DNA from 2 places in the Catenuloplanes niger genome. Region 1 is predicted to be linked to the other one. Evidence: riboswitches for the same ligand, from Rfam matches in the RefSeq annotation. Region 1 holds a riboswitch; the other holds the start of a gene.
The links. Region 1 has a riboswitch for cobalamin ahead of bluB (5,6-dimethylbenzimidazole synthase). Riboswitches for the same ligand answer to the same signal wherever they lie in the genome.

Region 1 (6,988 bases):
CAGCGCCTATCGCATCCTAGGAGGCTGGATTGATTCCTCGAGCGAGGGAAGCGGATCGCCTGGCCGCGCCGAGCCCTGCGCGGTCAGGTTCGCGCTGCTACCAGCGCGAACCGCGAGCAACGCGAACCGCATCGCGCTGCTCGCGGCCCTGCGGTTTGGGAAGTCCTTCGACGCCGGGCGAGATGCTTCCGGCCGGGCGAACGCGAGCAGCGCGGGCCGCGTCACGCTGACACCAGCGCGGCCCGTAAGCGATGCGGGGCGGCATCGGTGCCGAACCGGACTCGCCGAAGTCTGCACATCCTCAGATCGATGAGGCAGGGCGCCTCGGGACGCTACGCGCCGGGCTCTCATGGAGTCCGGCTTCGGCGCCGGGCGTCTCGGTCAAGGTGCCGCCGGCGCCGAGCGTCGAGGTGCCGCAGGCGCCGGGTGCCGGTGCCGGTGCCGGTGCCGGAAAGGGTGGAGGCGTGGGCGGCGGCGAGGGCGACCGTGGTGGCGCCGAGTGCGGCGGCGAGGCGGACCGGGCGCGGGCGGGAGCCGGTGAGCGCGGTGGTGAGCAGGCCCCAGCCGGCGGCGAGGGCGAACGGCAGTGCGCCGCGCCGGCTGGCGGCGACCCCGGTCGCCAGCGCGGTGGACGCGGCGAGCAGACCGGCCGCGCACGCGGCCACCGTACCGTGGGAGGGTTTTCCGGGAACCGTGACCGCGGCGATGTTGACGGTGCTGGCCAGCGCGGTCCAGCCGAGGAGCAGCCCGGTGCTCGCCGGTGTCAGGGCCAGCGCGCCGCGGGCCGGGCCGGCGTCCTGCAGCCGGATGTGCGCGGTCGCGGCGCACGCGGTGGCCAGCGGCAGCAGGTATGGCGTGTAGCGGAACCGGTCACTCTGTGCCGCGACCGACCAGGCCGTGTTCGCGGCGTACGCGGCGGCCAGCGGCCATCCGGCGCGCCGGCTGACCGGGTCACCCCGGCCGGTCGCGCGACACTGCGCGACGGTCGACGCGGCGGCGCCGGCGAAGATCGGCGCCCAGACCCAGAAGGCGTACGCCGGAGGTGTGATCACCGTGTCGTACCGGCGGGTCTGCTCGCCGGCGCCGAAGACCGCGCCGAGCGTGGGCGTGGCCACGAACGCGCCGGTGGCGGCGGCGAGGGCCAGTGAGCGGATGCGGTCGTCCATGGATACCTCACATCGTCGGTAGCTTAGTTTCTAAGCCATCGTATGCTCTTCCGCATGTCTGAGCATCCGCCCGCCACGGACGATCTGGCGTGGGCCGTGCACCACCTCGCCGTCGCCGCCGCCGAACTCGACGCGGCCATCGCCCGCCGGATGGGTCTGACCGGGGGTGACTACCTCGCGCTCAAACACCTGTCGATCTCCGGCGACCCGATGGGACCGGTCGAGCTCGGCCGGCTGCTCGGCATCACGTCCGGCGCCGCGACCGGCCTGGTCGACCGCCTGGAACGGCACGGCCTCGCGGAACGGCGACCGCATCCGACCGATCGCCGCCGGCAGACCGTGGTGATCACGCCGCACGCACGGCAGCGCCTGGTCGACGAACTCCGACCACTCGCGGACGACATCGCCGGGGCCTCGGCCGCACTCACCGGTCCGCAGCGTCGCACCGTGACGGACACCCTCGGCCGGCTCGCCGACCTGCACCGCCGCCACGCGCGCTGAGCGCACCGCCGGGCCGGGCGGGCCCAGCGGATGCCCGAAATTCCGGGCGCACGCCGGAGAACGGCGCTCGCCGCGATCCGGCGCATGACCGAGATGGCGCATGACCGAGGCGGCGCATGACCGAGGCGGCGACACTCGTCCGGCCTCCCGACGGACGCGCGCTCCCGGCGCGTGACCGGCGTTCGGCGCGCGTCATGCCAGCAGCACCGCCGCGTGCCGGCCCTTCCGCGCGTGCCGACGTTCCCCGTATACCGGCGTTCCCCAGTTCATGCCAGCCTCCCGGCGTGCGTCTGCCTCCCGGCGTGTGCCTGCCTTCCGGCGTGCGCCTACCTTCCGGTGTGCCGGGAGACGCGGAGGCTGGCGCGAACGCACGCCGCGCAGTCGAGATCGAACCGCCGCCACCGGAAACGGCACAGCGCGCGTGCGGAAGCCGCGGCCGAGCACACTGACGGCCGTCTCGTACCACTGTGGACCGCCCGATCCGCCCGCAGGATCGGTGACACCCGCCGTTAGGGTCCGGGCATGCCGTTGACGTTTCCCTCGCATGCCGCGCTGCCGTTGCCGTTGAAGCTGTGGCGGCCGCGCTGGTTCGACGGGGTGGCGCTGGTGGTCGGGTCGGCGTCGCCGGACCTGGCGTACGCGCTGGACGGCACCGCCCTCGAGGCGGTCAACGGCACGGCGCTCTACCAGGTGGCGCACGGACCGGCCGGGCTGCCGCTGTTCTGCCTGCCGGTGACGCTGGCGTGCGCGGTCCTGGTGCGCCGGGCCGCACCGGTCGTCGCCGCGCACCTGCCCGCGCGACCGGTGTGGCTGGCGGCCCGCGACTACGGGGTGCTCGGTGCGAGCCGGCCGGCGTTCCTGGTCACCGTCCTGTCGGCGCTGGCCGGTGCCGCGTCCCACCAGGGGTGGGACGCGGTCACCGACCACGCGCCGATCGCCGACCTGGCGTCGACAGTCGGTGGCGCGATCGCCGCGCTGCTGCTCGCGGTCCACATCGGGCGCCGCCGGCTGCTGCACGCCTGGCACGGTGATCCACCGGCCGTCACCACCCGGCCGGGCCTGTTCTGGGGGTCGCCGCGCTGATCGCCGTGGCCGGCGCGGCGCTCGTCTCCCGGTTGCCGGGCGCGTTCCTCGTGCACACCACGGGTGCCCGGCTGAATCGGCGTGTTCGCGCTCTCCCTCCTGGGCGCGGCCGCGCTGCACGCGGCTCTGACCCGGGTGCGACGCACGCGGCACCGATCCGGCGCGCCCTTCCGCCCCGCCCCGCCGCAGCTGACCGCACACCCGGCACCGATCCGACCACGCACCAGCCGACCACGCCCCGACTGACAGCGCCCTCCGGCACCGAGCCGGCGGCCAACCCCGGCCGACACACCGCTGCCGACACCCCGGCCAGCACACCCCGGCCGACACACCGCGGCCGGCACCGAGCGGCGGGGCGAGCGGAGCAGGACCCGCGCGGGGACGGGCTCAGCCCGCCCCCGTGCTGCCGAGGCAGAGCCGGAAGGACCCGGGCGAACGGCGACCGGGGCGGGCCGGGCAACCGGCCTCGCCGGCTATCGCGGGGCGGGCTCGCTGTGGGTACCCCACCGGTCGTCGTGCCGGGCGAGGCGCAGGGGGCGGCGGTGGCGCCAGCCGTGGCGTTCGAGGTCGGGTGTGTCCTCGAGGTGGGTGACCGGGCCGACGCACAGCCAGGCGATCGGCCGGATGGTGGCCGGGATGCCGAGCAGGTCGCGGACGAACTCCTCGCGGTAGAACGACACCCAGCCGACGCCGAGCCGTTCCGCGGTCGCGGCCAGCCACAGGTTCTGCACGGCGAGGCAGGCGGAGTAGAGCCCGGCGTCCGCGATCGCGTGCCGTCCGAGCACGGCCGGGCCGCCCCGGTCCGGGTCGTAGGTGACCACGATCGACAGCGTCGACTCCAGCACGCCGTCGATCTTGATGCGGGCGAACCGGGCCGCCGCGTCCGCGTCCAGCGTGGCCGCGAACACCTCGCGCTCCCGGCGTACGTGGTCGTGGAACCCCTCCCGGGTCGCGCGGCCGCGGACGATCACGAAGTCCCACGGCTGGGACAGTCCCACGCTCGGTGCCGCGTGTGCGGCGCCGAGCACCCGGTCGAGCACGGCGTCCGGTACCGGTTCACCGGTGAACTGGCCGCGGACGTCCCGGCGACGGTGGATGATCTCGTACAGGTCATGGTTCACGGCAGGCTCCCGCTGCGGTCCGGCCCCGGGCATGCCGGGGTCATCAGGCGCGAGGCCGGTCTTCGGACTCCCGGATCGTCACCTCACCGCCCGCCTTCCCAGCCGGTCAGGGCCAGTGGCCGCGCGTACGCGCATGGGCGGCAGCTCCCCGGTCACCGCGGCGGGCCCGTGCCGGATTCACACCGGCTTCCCGATTCTCCCCGCCGTCGCCGGCCGGGCACCTCGCAACAAAGTTCGTGCCATCCGGCACCCTACCCGCCCGCGAGGACCAGATCACAAGCCCATCCGGCGGTACGTACGCGCGTGCGCCCTCCCCGGCCGGCGAAAGCACGCGAGCACTCAGATGACCACCCGCGCACCACGACCAGGGTGATCATTGACCGATGCGAAAGTGAGGTCGTCCGGCCCTCGCGACGACCTTTTCGCATCGGTCGATGATCGCCGCGGCACGCCGCCCAGCGGTGAGCGCGGGCGGGCCGGTGTGGGCCCGGGTGGTGACGTGATCTCGGGGGTGTGGCGGGCGGGTGACGCGGGTGGACATTAGGGTCGAGGCAAGACGTCCTCATGCGCGAAACCCGAGGAGACCGCCGTGTCTGTTCACCCCCGTGCCGGCCAGCCCGCGGAGCCGGGCGACCTGATCGATGTGGCGGAGTTGCTCGCCGCCTATCGCGACCGGCATCCGGATGTGAACGTGCCCGCGCAGCAGGTGGCGTTCGGGACGTCCGGCCATCGTGGGTCGTCGCTGAATTCCGCGTTCAACGAGGACCACATCGTGGCGATCAGCCAGGCGATCTGTGAGTACCGGGAGGAGCAGGGCGTCGACGGCCCGCTGTTCATCGGGCGGGACACGCACGCGCTGTCCGAGCCGGCCACGACAAGCGCGGTCGAGGTGTTCGCGGCGAACGGCGTGACCGTGCTGCTGGACAGCCGGGACGGGTTCACGCCGACGCCGGCGCTGTCGCATGCGATCCTGACCGCGAACCGCGGCCGGCGCACCGGGCTCGCGGACGGTGTGGTCGTCACGCCGTCGCACAACCCGCCGGCGGACGGCGGGTTCAAGTACAACCCGCCGAACGGCGGCCCGGCCGACACGGACGCCACGAAGTGGATCCAGGACCGGGCGAACGCGCTGATCGCGGACGGGCTGACCGGGGTGCGCCGGATGCCGTACGCGCGGGCGGTCAACGCGGACACCACCGGCCGGTACGACTATCTGGCCTCCTACGTGGACGACCTGCCGTCCGTGCTCGACCTGGACGCGGTGCGCGACGCGGGCGTGCGGATCGGCGCGGACCCGCTCGGCGGCGCCAGCGTGGCGTACTGGGGGGAGATCGCGGACCGGCACCGTCTGGACCTGACCGTGGTCAACCCGGAGACGGACCCGGCCTGGCCGTTCATGACGCTGGACTGGGACGGCAAGATCCGGATGGACTGTTCCTCGCCGTACGCGATGGCGTCGCTGATCGGCAAGCGCGACGCGTACCAGATCGCCACCGGCAACGACGCGGACGCGGACCGGCACGGCATCGTCACGCCGGACGGCGGCCTGATGAACCCGAACCACTATCTCGCGGTCGCGATCCAGTACCTCTACGGCTCCCGGTCCGGCTGGTCCGCGGACGCCGCGGTGGGCAAGACGCTCGTCTCGTCCTCGATGATCAACCGGGTGGCCGCGTCGCTCGGCCGCCGGCTGGTCGAGGTCCCGGTCGGCTTCAAGTGGTTCGTCCCCGGCCTGCTCGACGGCTCGGTCGCGTTCGGCGGCGAGGAGAGCGCCGGCGCCTCGTTCCTGCGCCGCGACGGCTCGGTCTGGACCACCGACAAGGACGGCATCCTGCTCTGCCTGCTCGCCTCCGAGATCCAGGCGGTGACCGGCAGGTCGCCGTCCCAGCACTACGGCGAGCTGGTCGCGCGGTTCGGCGCGCCGTCCTACGCGCGGATCGACGCGCCCGCCACCCGCGAGGAGAAGGCGGTCCTGGCCAAGCTCTCCCCGTCCCAGGTCACCGCGACCTCGCTGGCCGGCGAGCCGATCACGGCCACGCTCACGTCGGCGCCCGGCAACGGCGCCGCGCTGGGCGGCCTGAAGGTCACGACCGAGAACGGCTGGTTCGCGGCCCGCCCGTCCGGCACCGAGGACGTCTACAAGATCTACGCGGAGTCCTTCAAGGGCGACGACCACCTGGCCCAGATCCAGGACGAGGCGCGCGAGCTGGTGTCGGCGGCACTGAAGGCCTGACCCGCCGGAAACCCGGGCCCGGATCTTCCCACCTCCGTCGTGGGCGCGCCGGGCGTGCTCCCGCGGGCCAACCCGCGGCGTCCTCCGACTCCGCCGGCGCTCCGCTCCGGCCGCCGCGGCGGAGCCGGTCACGCCGTGGTCACCGGCGAGCACGCCGGCGGCGCGGCCGGTCACGTCCCGGCCGCGCCCCGATTTTCCCGGGGGCGGTGTCGGATCGGGGCGGCCGCGTTCGTGGAAGGGGTGAGAGGCTGCCACGAGGGCGCCGGACGTACGGGAGATGAGCCGACATGCAGTACCTGGTTTCCGTGATCGACGACCGGACCGGCTCCGCGACACCGGTGGAGACGGCGGCGATCACCACGTTCAACGAGCGGGTGCGGGCGGACGGCAACTGGGTGTTCGCCGGCGGGCTCGCGGCACCGGAGACCGCCACCGTGATCGACAACCGGGGCGCGGCACCGGTGTTCACGGACGGGCCGTTCGTGGAGACGAAGGAGTTCATCGCCGGCTTCTGGATCGTCGAGGCGCCGGACCTGGACGCGGCACTCGCGACCGCGGCGGACGGTTCGCGGGCCTGCAACCGGCGGGTCGAGGTGCGGCCGTTCCTGTGACCGGCCCCGATCAGCCCGGTGCGGCCGAGGCGGTGACGCGGGCGCACCGGGCGGAGTGGGCGTGGGTGGTCGCGGCGCTGGCCCGGCGCTTCGGTGACCTGGACGTGGCGGAGGAGGCCGCGGCGGAGGCGTTCGCCACCGCGGTCGAGCGGTGGCCGGCCGACGGCGTACCGCCGAATCCCGGTGCCTGGCTGACCACCACCGCGCACCGGAAGGCGATCGACCGGATCCGGCGGGAGAGCCGGCGCGACGAGAAGCACCGGGAGGCGCGGA
Region 2 (6,988 bases), 350 kb from region 1:
GCGCCGGCCGCGATCGCGGTGCGGGTGCGGCCGGACGAAACGGGACTCATATCGGTGAGGCGTCCTCTCGAGGGTGGATGAGCAGGTGCAGCTGTGCACGCGCGGGATGCGGCACCTGCACGGAGCCGACACCGAAGTGCGACTCCACGTGCGCGGCGCTGAGCACCTCGCCGGGCGGGCCGACGGCGACGACGCTCGCGGGTTCCGCCGTCCGGTCCGCGCCGGCCGGCCAGCCGACGACGGCCAGCCGGTCGAAGAAACGCAGCGCCAGGTCGAGGTCGTGCACCGTGGCCACCAGCGTCCGGGCCCGGGCGGCGAGAACGCCCAGCAGGTCGAGCTGCCAGGCGACGTCGAGGTGGTTGGTCGGCTCGTCGAGCAGCATCACCGGGCACTGCTGCACCAGGCCCCGGGCCAGTACGGCCCGGCGCCGTTCGCCACCGGACAGTTGGTCGCAGGCGGAGTCGATCCGGTCGGCCAGCCCGACCGCGTCGAGCGCGGCCCGCACGAGCTCGTGCTCGGCGCGGCCACCGCGCGCCCACGGCCGGGTCTGCGGGACTCGGCCGAGCGCGACCATCTCGCCGACCCGCAGCTCCGCGGTCATCACGTCCTCCTGCGGCACGAAGGCCAGCCGGCGGGCGCGTTCCCGGGCCGGCAACCGGCGCAGGTCGACGAGCCGGTCCGGTCCGTCGGCGATCAGCGCGGTTCCGGCGCTGGGGGTCAGCACGCCGGCCAGCACCCGCAGCAGCGTCGTCTTGCCGGCGCCGTTCACGCCGATGATCCCCAGCCGCGTACCGTCCGGGACCTCGAGGTCGACGTCGCGCAGCACGGTGCGGCCGCCCAGGCGGGCGGCGACGCCGGCCAGGCGCAGCGCGGTCACCGGTCGCCACCGAACCGGTACTGGGAGCGGCCCATCAGGAGCAGGAACAGCGGGGCGCCGAGCACACCGGTCACCACGCCCAGCGGGATCTCCTGCGGCCGCACCGCCACCCGGGCGAGCACGTCCACCCACACCAGGAACACCGCGCCCGTCACCGCCGCGACCGGGAGGACGACGCGGTGCCGGGCGCCGACGACCAGCCGGGCCGCGTGCGGCACGATCAGCCCGACGAATCCGACGCCTCCGCTCACCGCCACCAGCACGCCGACCAGCACGGACAGGCCGACGAACAGCGTCGTGCGCAGGCCGGCCACGCCGACCCCGAGTGCCGCAGCGGTCTCCGGCCCGGCGGCGAGCGCGTCCAGCCAGCGGTGGATCGCCAGCATCCCGGCCGCGAGCACGACGACGAGCAGCGCGGGGATCCACAACTTCTCCCAGGTGGCGCCGCCGACGCTGCCCAGCATCCAGAACATCACCGAGTTCGCCGCACGCGCGTCGTCGCTGAGGAAGACCAGCAGCGACGCGATCGCCGACAACCCGGAGGAGAGCACCACGCCGGACAGCACCAGCCGCAACGGGGTCAGGCCACCCTGCGCCGTGGCGATCAGCCAGATCAGCACCGCGGAACCGACCGCGCCCAGCAGCGCGCCGGCCGAGACGGCGTAGATGCCGAAGCCGGCGAGCGCGCCGGTGGTGATGGCGGCCGTCGCGCCGACCGAGGCGCCGGAGCTGATGCCGAGCAGGTACGGGTCGGCCAGCGAGTTGCGGACCAGGGTCTGCATCCCGGCACCGGCGACGGCCAGGCCCGCGCCCACGACCACCGCCATGAGCGCCCGGGGCAGCCGCAGTTCCCAGACGATGACGTCCCAGCGGCCGGGGGCGGCACCGGTGAGCCGGTCGGTGACGGCCGCGACCACGTCGGCCGGCGGGATGCGTTCGGAGCCGAAACCGAGCGAGCCGATCACGCTGAGCACCGTAGCGACGACCAGCACGATCATGAGCGGCCAGAACGGCAGCCGGCGGGGTGGTCTCAGGTCCACAGCGAGGGGGCCTCTCGGGTCTGGAGACCCTGATCGCGAGAGTCCAATCGACAGCGGTGAGCCGACAGGTCTTCGGACTCGGGGTCAGCCGGCGGCACGGCCTTCCCAGGAAGAAGCTCCCCAGTGGCGTTGTCGTGCCGCCGTCGCCCTTACCGCTGCGCGCCAGTCCCGGATTCGCACCGGAGTTCCCTGGCATCCGTCGGGATGCGGTCGACTCGCGCCGGACACTAGCACACGCGGTCCGCCGGCCGGTTCCGGCGACCGGCGGACCGCGACGCCCGTCACCCGCGACGGCTGTTCAGCCGCGACGGCTGTTCACCCGCGACGGCTGTTCAGCCGCGACGGCTGTTCACCCGCGACGGCTGTTCAGCCGCGACGGCTGTTCAGCCGCGACGCACGTCGCCGGGACTGTGTCACCGGGGTGTCGTCAGCCCGTACTTGGCGCGGAACTTCTCCACCCGGCCCGCGGTGTCGAGCAGGCGCTGGCGGCCGGTCCAGAACGGGTGGCTGGCGGCGGAGATCTCGACGTCGAGCACCGGGTAGGTGTTGCCGTCCTCCCATTCGACGGTGCGGTCGCTGGTGGCGGTCGACCGGGTGAGGAAGGAGAAGCCGGCGCTGCGGTCGCGGTAGACGACGTAGTGGTAGGACGGGTGGATTCCGGACTTCATGCGGTGGTTCCTTTCGTGGGTACGCCTACGTGAGCGAGGCGGGGGTGAGCGCCGGCAGCGGGAAGCAGCCGGCGAACGGGTCGTCCCAGCCGCGCCAGCCGTCCGCGCCCTCGGCCAGTTCCGGGTCGGTGAGCAGGCAGGCGGTCAGGTCGCGGTGCAGGTCGGCGGCGTCGGTGTCGATCCCGACGAAGGCCAGCCGGGTGTGCCGGTCGCCGTAGTACGGGTCCCAGTCCAGGTCGGCGGCGAGCCGGCGCCGGTCGCCGGCGTGCGCCAGGTGGGCCGGGGGCAGCGCGTCGAGCCAGTGGCCGAGCGCGTGGAGCGACACCGCGCAGCCGGCCGACTCCCAGGCCAGCACCGTGTCCGGCTGACTGGCGATCCAGCAGACGCCGCGGGCCCGTACCGTCTCGCGGGTCACGGTTTCCAGCAGCGCGTGCAGGCGCGCGGGATGGAACGGCCGGCGCGCCCGGAACAGCAGCGACACCACGCCGCAGTCCGGCATCGGCTCGTCCACGCCGACCGGGTATCCCTCCAGGCTGCGGATCAGCGGGTCCGGGATGCCGGGCTCATGCCGCGCCGTTGACGTTGACGTTGACGTTGACGGGAACGTGGCCGGGCCGGCGGGTACGTGCAGGTGTGTCGCCCAGGGCACCAGCCGGTGCAGCAGGATCTGCAGCCGGGCCGTCTCGAGCCCGCCGCCGGGCGCCTCCCCGTGCAGGACGACCGTGTCCGCGTACTCGAGCTGATGGCAGACCACCTCGGCGACGGACCGCCGGTCGTCGTCGGCGGCGTGCAGGCCGCGGTCGGTGAGGTCGTCGGTGCCGTCGAGGTCGTCGAGCAGGTGCGCGGCGTCGGCGACGGTGACGTAGGCGCCGATCCGCAGGTGCCGGTGCGCGGCGTGGTGGTGGGCGTAGGCCTCGGCGAACATCCGCGGCTCGATCGCCTCGGGCAGCACCAGGACCAGATCACGACCGTCGTGGGTACGGGCGAGCCGCTCCAGCAGCGGCAACAGTTCCTCCCGCAGGGTGCAGAACACGCAGCCGTGCACCAGCGTGACCGGCTCGTCCTCCAGGACCGCGGTCGCGGTGGTCACCCGGCGGCGCAGGACCCCGTCCCGGATCCCGGACAGGTCGTGGCTGACCAGCAGCGCGCCCGCCGCCCCGGCCGGCACCGCGCGCGCGACCGCGAGCGTGGCGTCCGGCCGGAAGCCGCAGACCACGGTGAGCGTGGCCCGGGCGTGGCGGTGCCGGGTGTCGGCGTGCGCGGTACGGCGCTTCGGGACGGCCATCGTCGGCTCCTTTCACAGAGCCTAGACGATAACGGTTCCCGTTTTCATTTGTACAGCCGCCGCGCGGTCCACCGACGCGCCACCGCCGACGCGGGAACGGCGCGGTGGGGCCGTCACCGTCCGCGACCTGGGCCGGCGTATTCGCGTCGACGATCCGGCCACCGGCCCGGCCGGCACCGGGCCTCACGCGGGCTGAACGCGCAGACCGGGACGGATGCGGCATACTGCCAGGACGGCATGCCCGGCACGTGCGCGAACCCCTGTCGAAGCTGGCCGCGACTCGTATCCGAACGAGCCGGCGACGCGGGTCAGCATGTCGTCGCCGGGTGCGGAGCCGCTCGGCCGCGAGCACGATCGGCGATCGGCCATGGGCGATCGGCCATCGGGTGAGGTGGGCGATCGACGTCTCACCGGCGCGGGTGCGGAAGCGCGCGGCGAACACCGTGCGGGACGCGCCGGTGAGCGCGGCCAGCGCCCTCGGGTCCAGGCGCGGGCCGGAACGGCGTGCATCGCCGTGAGCGCGCTGCCCCACCGCGAGTCGGCGAACACGGCTCACCGGACCGTGTCGAACGCGGTTCACCAGGCCCTGCCAACCGCGGCTCACCAGGCTGCGTCGGATGCGGCTCGCCGGGCCGTATCAAATGCGGCTTCCCAGGCTGTGTCAGATGTGGCTTGCCGGGTCGTGTCGGCTGCGGCTCACCAGGCTGCGTCGGATGCGGCTCGCCGGGCCGCATCGAATGCGGCTTGCCAGGCTGGGTCGAATGCGGTTCGCCCGGCCGTGTCGGACGTGGCTCAGCTGGTCGTGTCGGACGTGGCTCAGCAGGCCGTGCCGGGTGGCCGGGTGGTGGGCGAGGGGCACCGGTTGCCTGCGGGGGACGGGCGGCTGTCGCCAGGTGGGCCGTCGAAGGCGGCGCCGGTGTCCGGCACGCCGGTCCGGTTGCAGAAGGCCAGGCCGACGACGCTCAGCGACATGATGACGAAGACGGAGACCAGCATCAGCGCGATCCGCCCACCGGTGGCCCGGGTCCGCCGCGGCGCGGCGGTCCGGACGGTCCGAGGCACGGCCGGGCCGAGCCGCCGGATCGGCGCCGGTGGTGGGACGGCCGCGCGGGAGGCGTGCAGCGTCGGATGCAGCAGCTCACGCGCGGCCTCGGCGGTCAGCGCGCCGAGGCCGGCCGGGACCCGGCCGGCGGGCGGCGCGGCGAGCGCGACATCGCCCACGGCGACGACGGCCGAGGCCAGCCTGCGCTCCTCGACGGCGCCGCGCACGGCGGCGAGCCGTTCACCGACGGTGAGCCGTTCGCTGGTGGCGGCCGGTTCGCTGGTGGCGGCCGGTCCATCGGCGCCGACCGCTTCACTGGCGGCGGAGGGTCCACTGGTGGCGGGCGGGCTATCGGTGCCGGTGACCAGCACGACCGGCGCGCCGAGTGCGGCGGCGAGGTCGGTGAGGCTCCAGCCGGCCGGTGCGGCCGCCCCGATGACGAACACGACCCCGTGGGTACGGGCGAGTGCGTCGGCCACCCGGACCGCGTCCGTCCGGCGCAGCGGTCGCCGACCGCCCTCGCGCAGGGTGACCCAGGTGGCCAGGTGCGCGGCCGGACCCGGCGGGGGAGCGCCGGCGGCGCCGATCGCGACGACCGCGACCCGGGCGGTGGACGCGGCCGCGAGCGCGGTGACCGCCGGTACCCAGTCCACCGCGGCGGGAACCGGCACGACCATCCACTGTCCACGCTCCGGCCACGGCGCCGGCGCGGCACCCGGCGGCGTGGCCCGCGGCGGCGTGGCGTCCGTGGCGTCCGTGGCGTCCGTGGCGTCCGTGGCGTCCGTGGCGTCCGTGGTGGCCGCGGTGTCCGCGGCGGTGGACCGCAGCGTGCCCGCGCCGGCGTGCAGGTGTGCGGCCAGGAAGCCGCGGGCGGTCTCCGTGTCCAGCGGCCGCCAGCCGGCCGGGATCCGCCCGACCGGTTCGGCCGGCAGCCGCTCCGGCGCCGAACCGATGGTGACCAGCGCCGACGCCAGGCCGCGGGACTCCAGCGCCTCGACGGTCGTGTAGTTCACGCCGCGTGGGTCGTCGCCGACGACCACCACGGCCGGTGCGCCGAGCGCCGCGGCCAGGTCGGCCGTCGTCCAGCCGACCCGCCCGGCCGGTGCGGTCAGCCCGGCCGTGCCGACGACCAGCACCAGGTCGTGCGTGCCGGAGAACGCGTCCACCACGCGCAGCGCGTCCGCCAGCCGCAGCGGTTCGGTCGCGCCGTCGTGCAGCTCACCCCAGCCGGCGACGTGCGCCAGCAGCGGTTCCGGCGGTGGGCCGGTGACGCCCACCGCGATCACCGCGACCCGCGCCGAGGCGGCCGCGGCCAGCACCGCGGCGGCCAGTGCCCAGTCCGCGGTCGCGGACGTGGGGACAACGATCCAGGTTCCGGTGTCCGGCCATCTCCGTCCCACGAAGATCACCATACGTGAGCGGCCCGTGCGCGCGGATCCGGCGGCCGCGCCTCCCGCGGCGAGCGATCATCGTCGATGTGTTCTACGGTGGTGGCCATGGCTTTCCAGACTCTCGCCGTCGCCGCGACCGCCGCCGTGCTCGGGTTCGCCGGTGTTCCGGCCGGCGAACCGCGGACGTTCGTCGGCGAAGGATCCAGCAGTTTCGGGCTCGCCTACGTGTACGCGCAGGCGGACGCGCTCAGGCAGGCCGGCTGGGCCGGGTACGACGCCGCCGAGTGCGTCGAGACGGACAGCGTCGTCTGGCCGGGCGGATACACCGCCACGGTCTGGTACGAGTGCGTGCACCCGGACTGAGCCGCGCCGGCCCGCCGCCGGGGTGTGACGGCCGGACGCGTCGGGCACCGAGCGGCCCGGGGGAGTCGCGTCCGTACCCGTGGGGAGGTTTTGCGGATCTTTAGGAATGGGTGAAGCGCCTTGCCGGGTGATCCACTCCTTCCTAGGGTCGGGTCGGCGCCGCACGGTGCCGGCTCGAGAAGTCGCGCCCACGACTTCGCATCCGAACGAGAACGAGGCTTCCCATGAAACGCCGAAACGCCCTGCGGCTCCACGCGGTGCTGGTCACGACCGGGGTGGCGGGCATCGCGGCCGCGGTCCTGACCGGTCTGCCGTCGCCCGA

Region 2: linked by a shared signal. The riboswitch ahead of J2S44_RS40140 (FecCD family ABC transporter permease) and the one ahead of bluB (5,6-dimethylbenzimidazole synthase) in region 1 are both predicted to bind cobalamin.

Annotation. Positions count from the first base shown of each region.
Region 1 covers NZ_JAVDYC010000001.1:9,499,134-9,506,121, forward strand. The annotation lists gene J2S44_RS41835 (TspO-related membrane protein) at 348-1,166, opposite strand; gene J2S44_RS41840 (MarR family winged helix-turn-helix transcriptional regulator) at 1,221-1,667, shown strand; gene J2S44_RS41845 (DUF4184 family protein) at 2,190-2,750, shown strand; gene bluB (5,6-dimethylbenzimidazole synthase) at 3,224-3,871, opposite strand; cobalamin riboswitch at 3,908-4,111, opposite strand; gene pgm (phosphoglucomutase (alpha-D-glucose-1,6-bisphosphate-dependent)) at 4,461-6,104, shown strand; gene J2S44_RS41860 (YciI family protein) at 6,392-6,715, shown strand; gene J2S44_RS41865 (RNA polymerase sigma factor) at 6,712-6,988, shown strand, end outside.
Region 2 covers NZ_JAVDYC010000001.1:9,145,387-9,152,374, forward strand. The annotation lists gene J2S44_RS40130 (ABC transporter substrate-binding protein) at 1-50, opposite strand, end outside; gene J2S44_RS40135 (ABC transporter ATP-binding protein) at 47-877, opposite strand; gene J2S44_RS40140 (FecCD family ABC transporter permease) at 874-1,875, opposite strand; cobalamin riboswitch at 1,964-2,147, opposite strand; gene J2S44_RS40145 (type B 50S ribosomal protein L31) at 2,331-2,585, opposite strand; gene J2S44_RS40150 (GTP-binding protein) at 2,611-3,870, opposite strand; gene J2S44_RS40155 (P-loop NTPase family protein) at 4,687-6,312, opposite strand; gene J2S44_RS40160 (hypothetical protein) at 6,409-6,666, shown strand; gene J2S44_RS40165 (pectate lyase family protein) at 6,891-6,988, shown strand, end outside.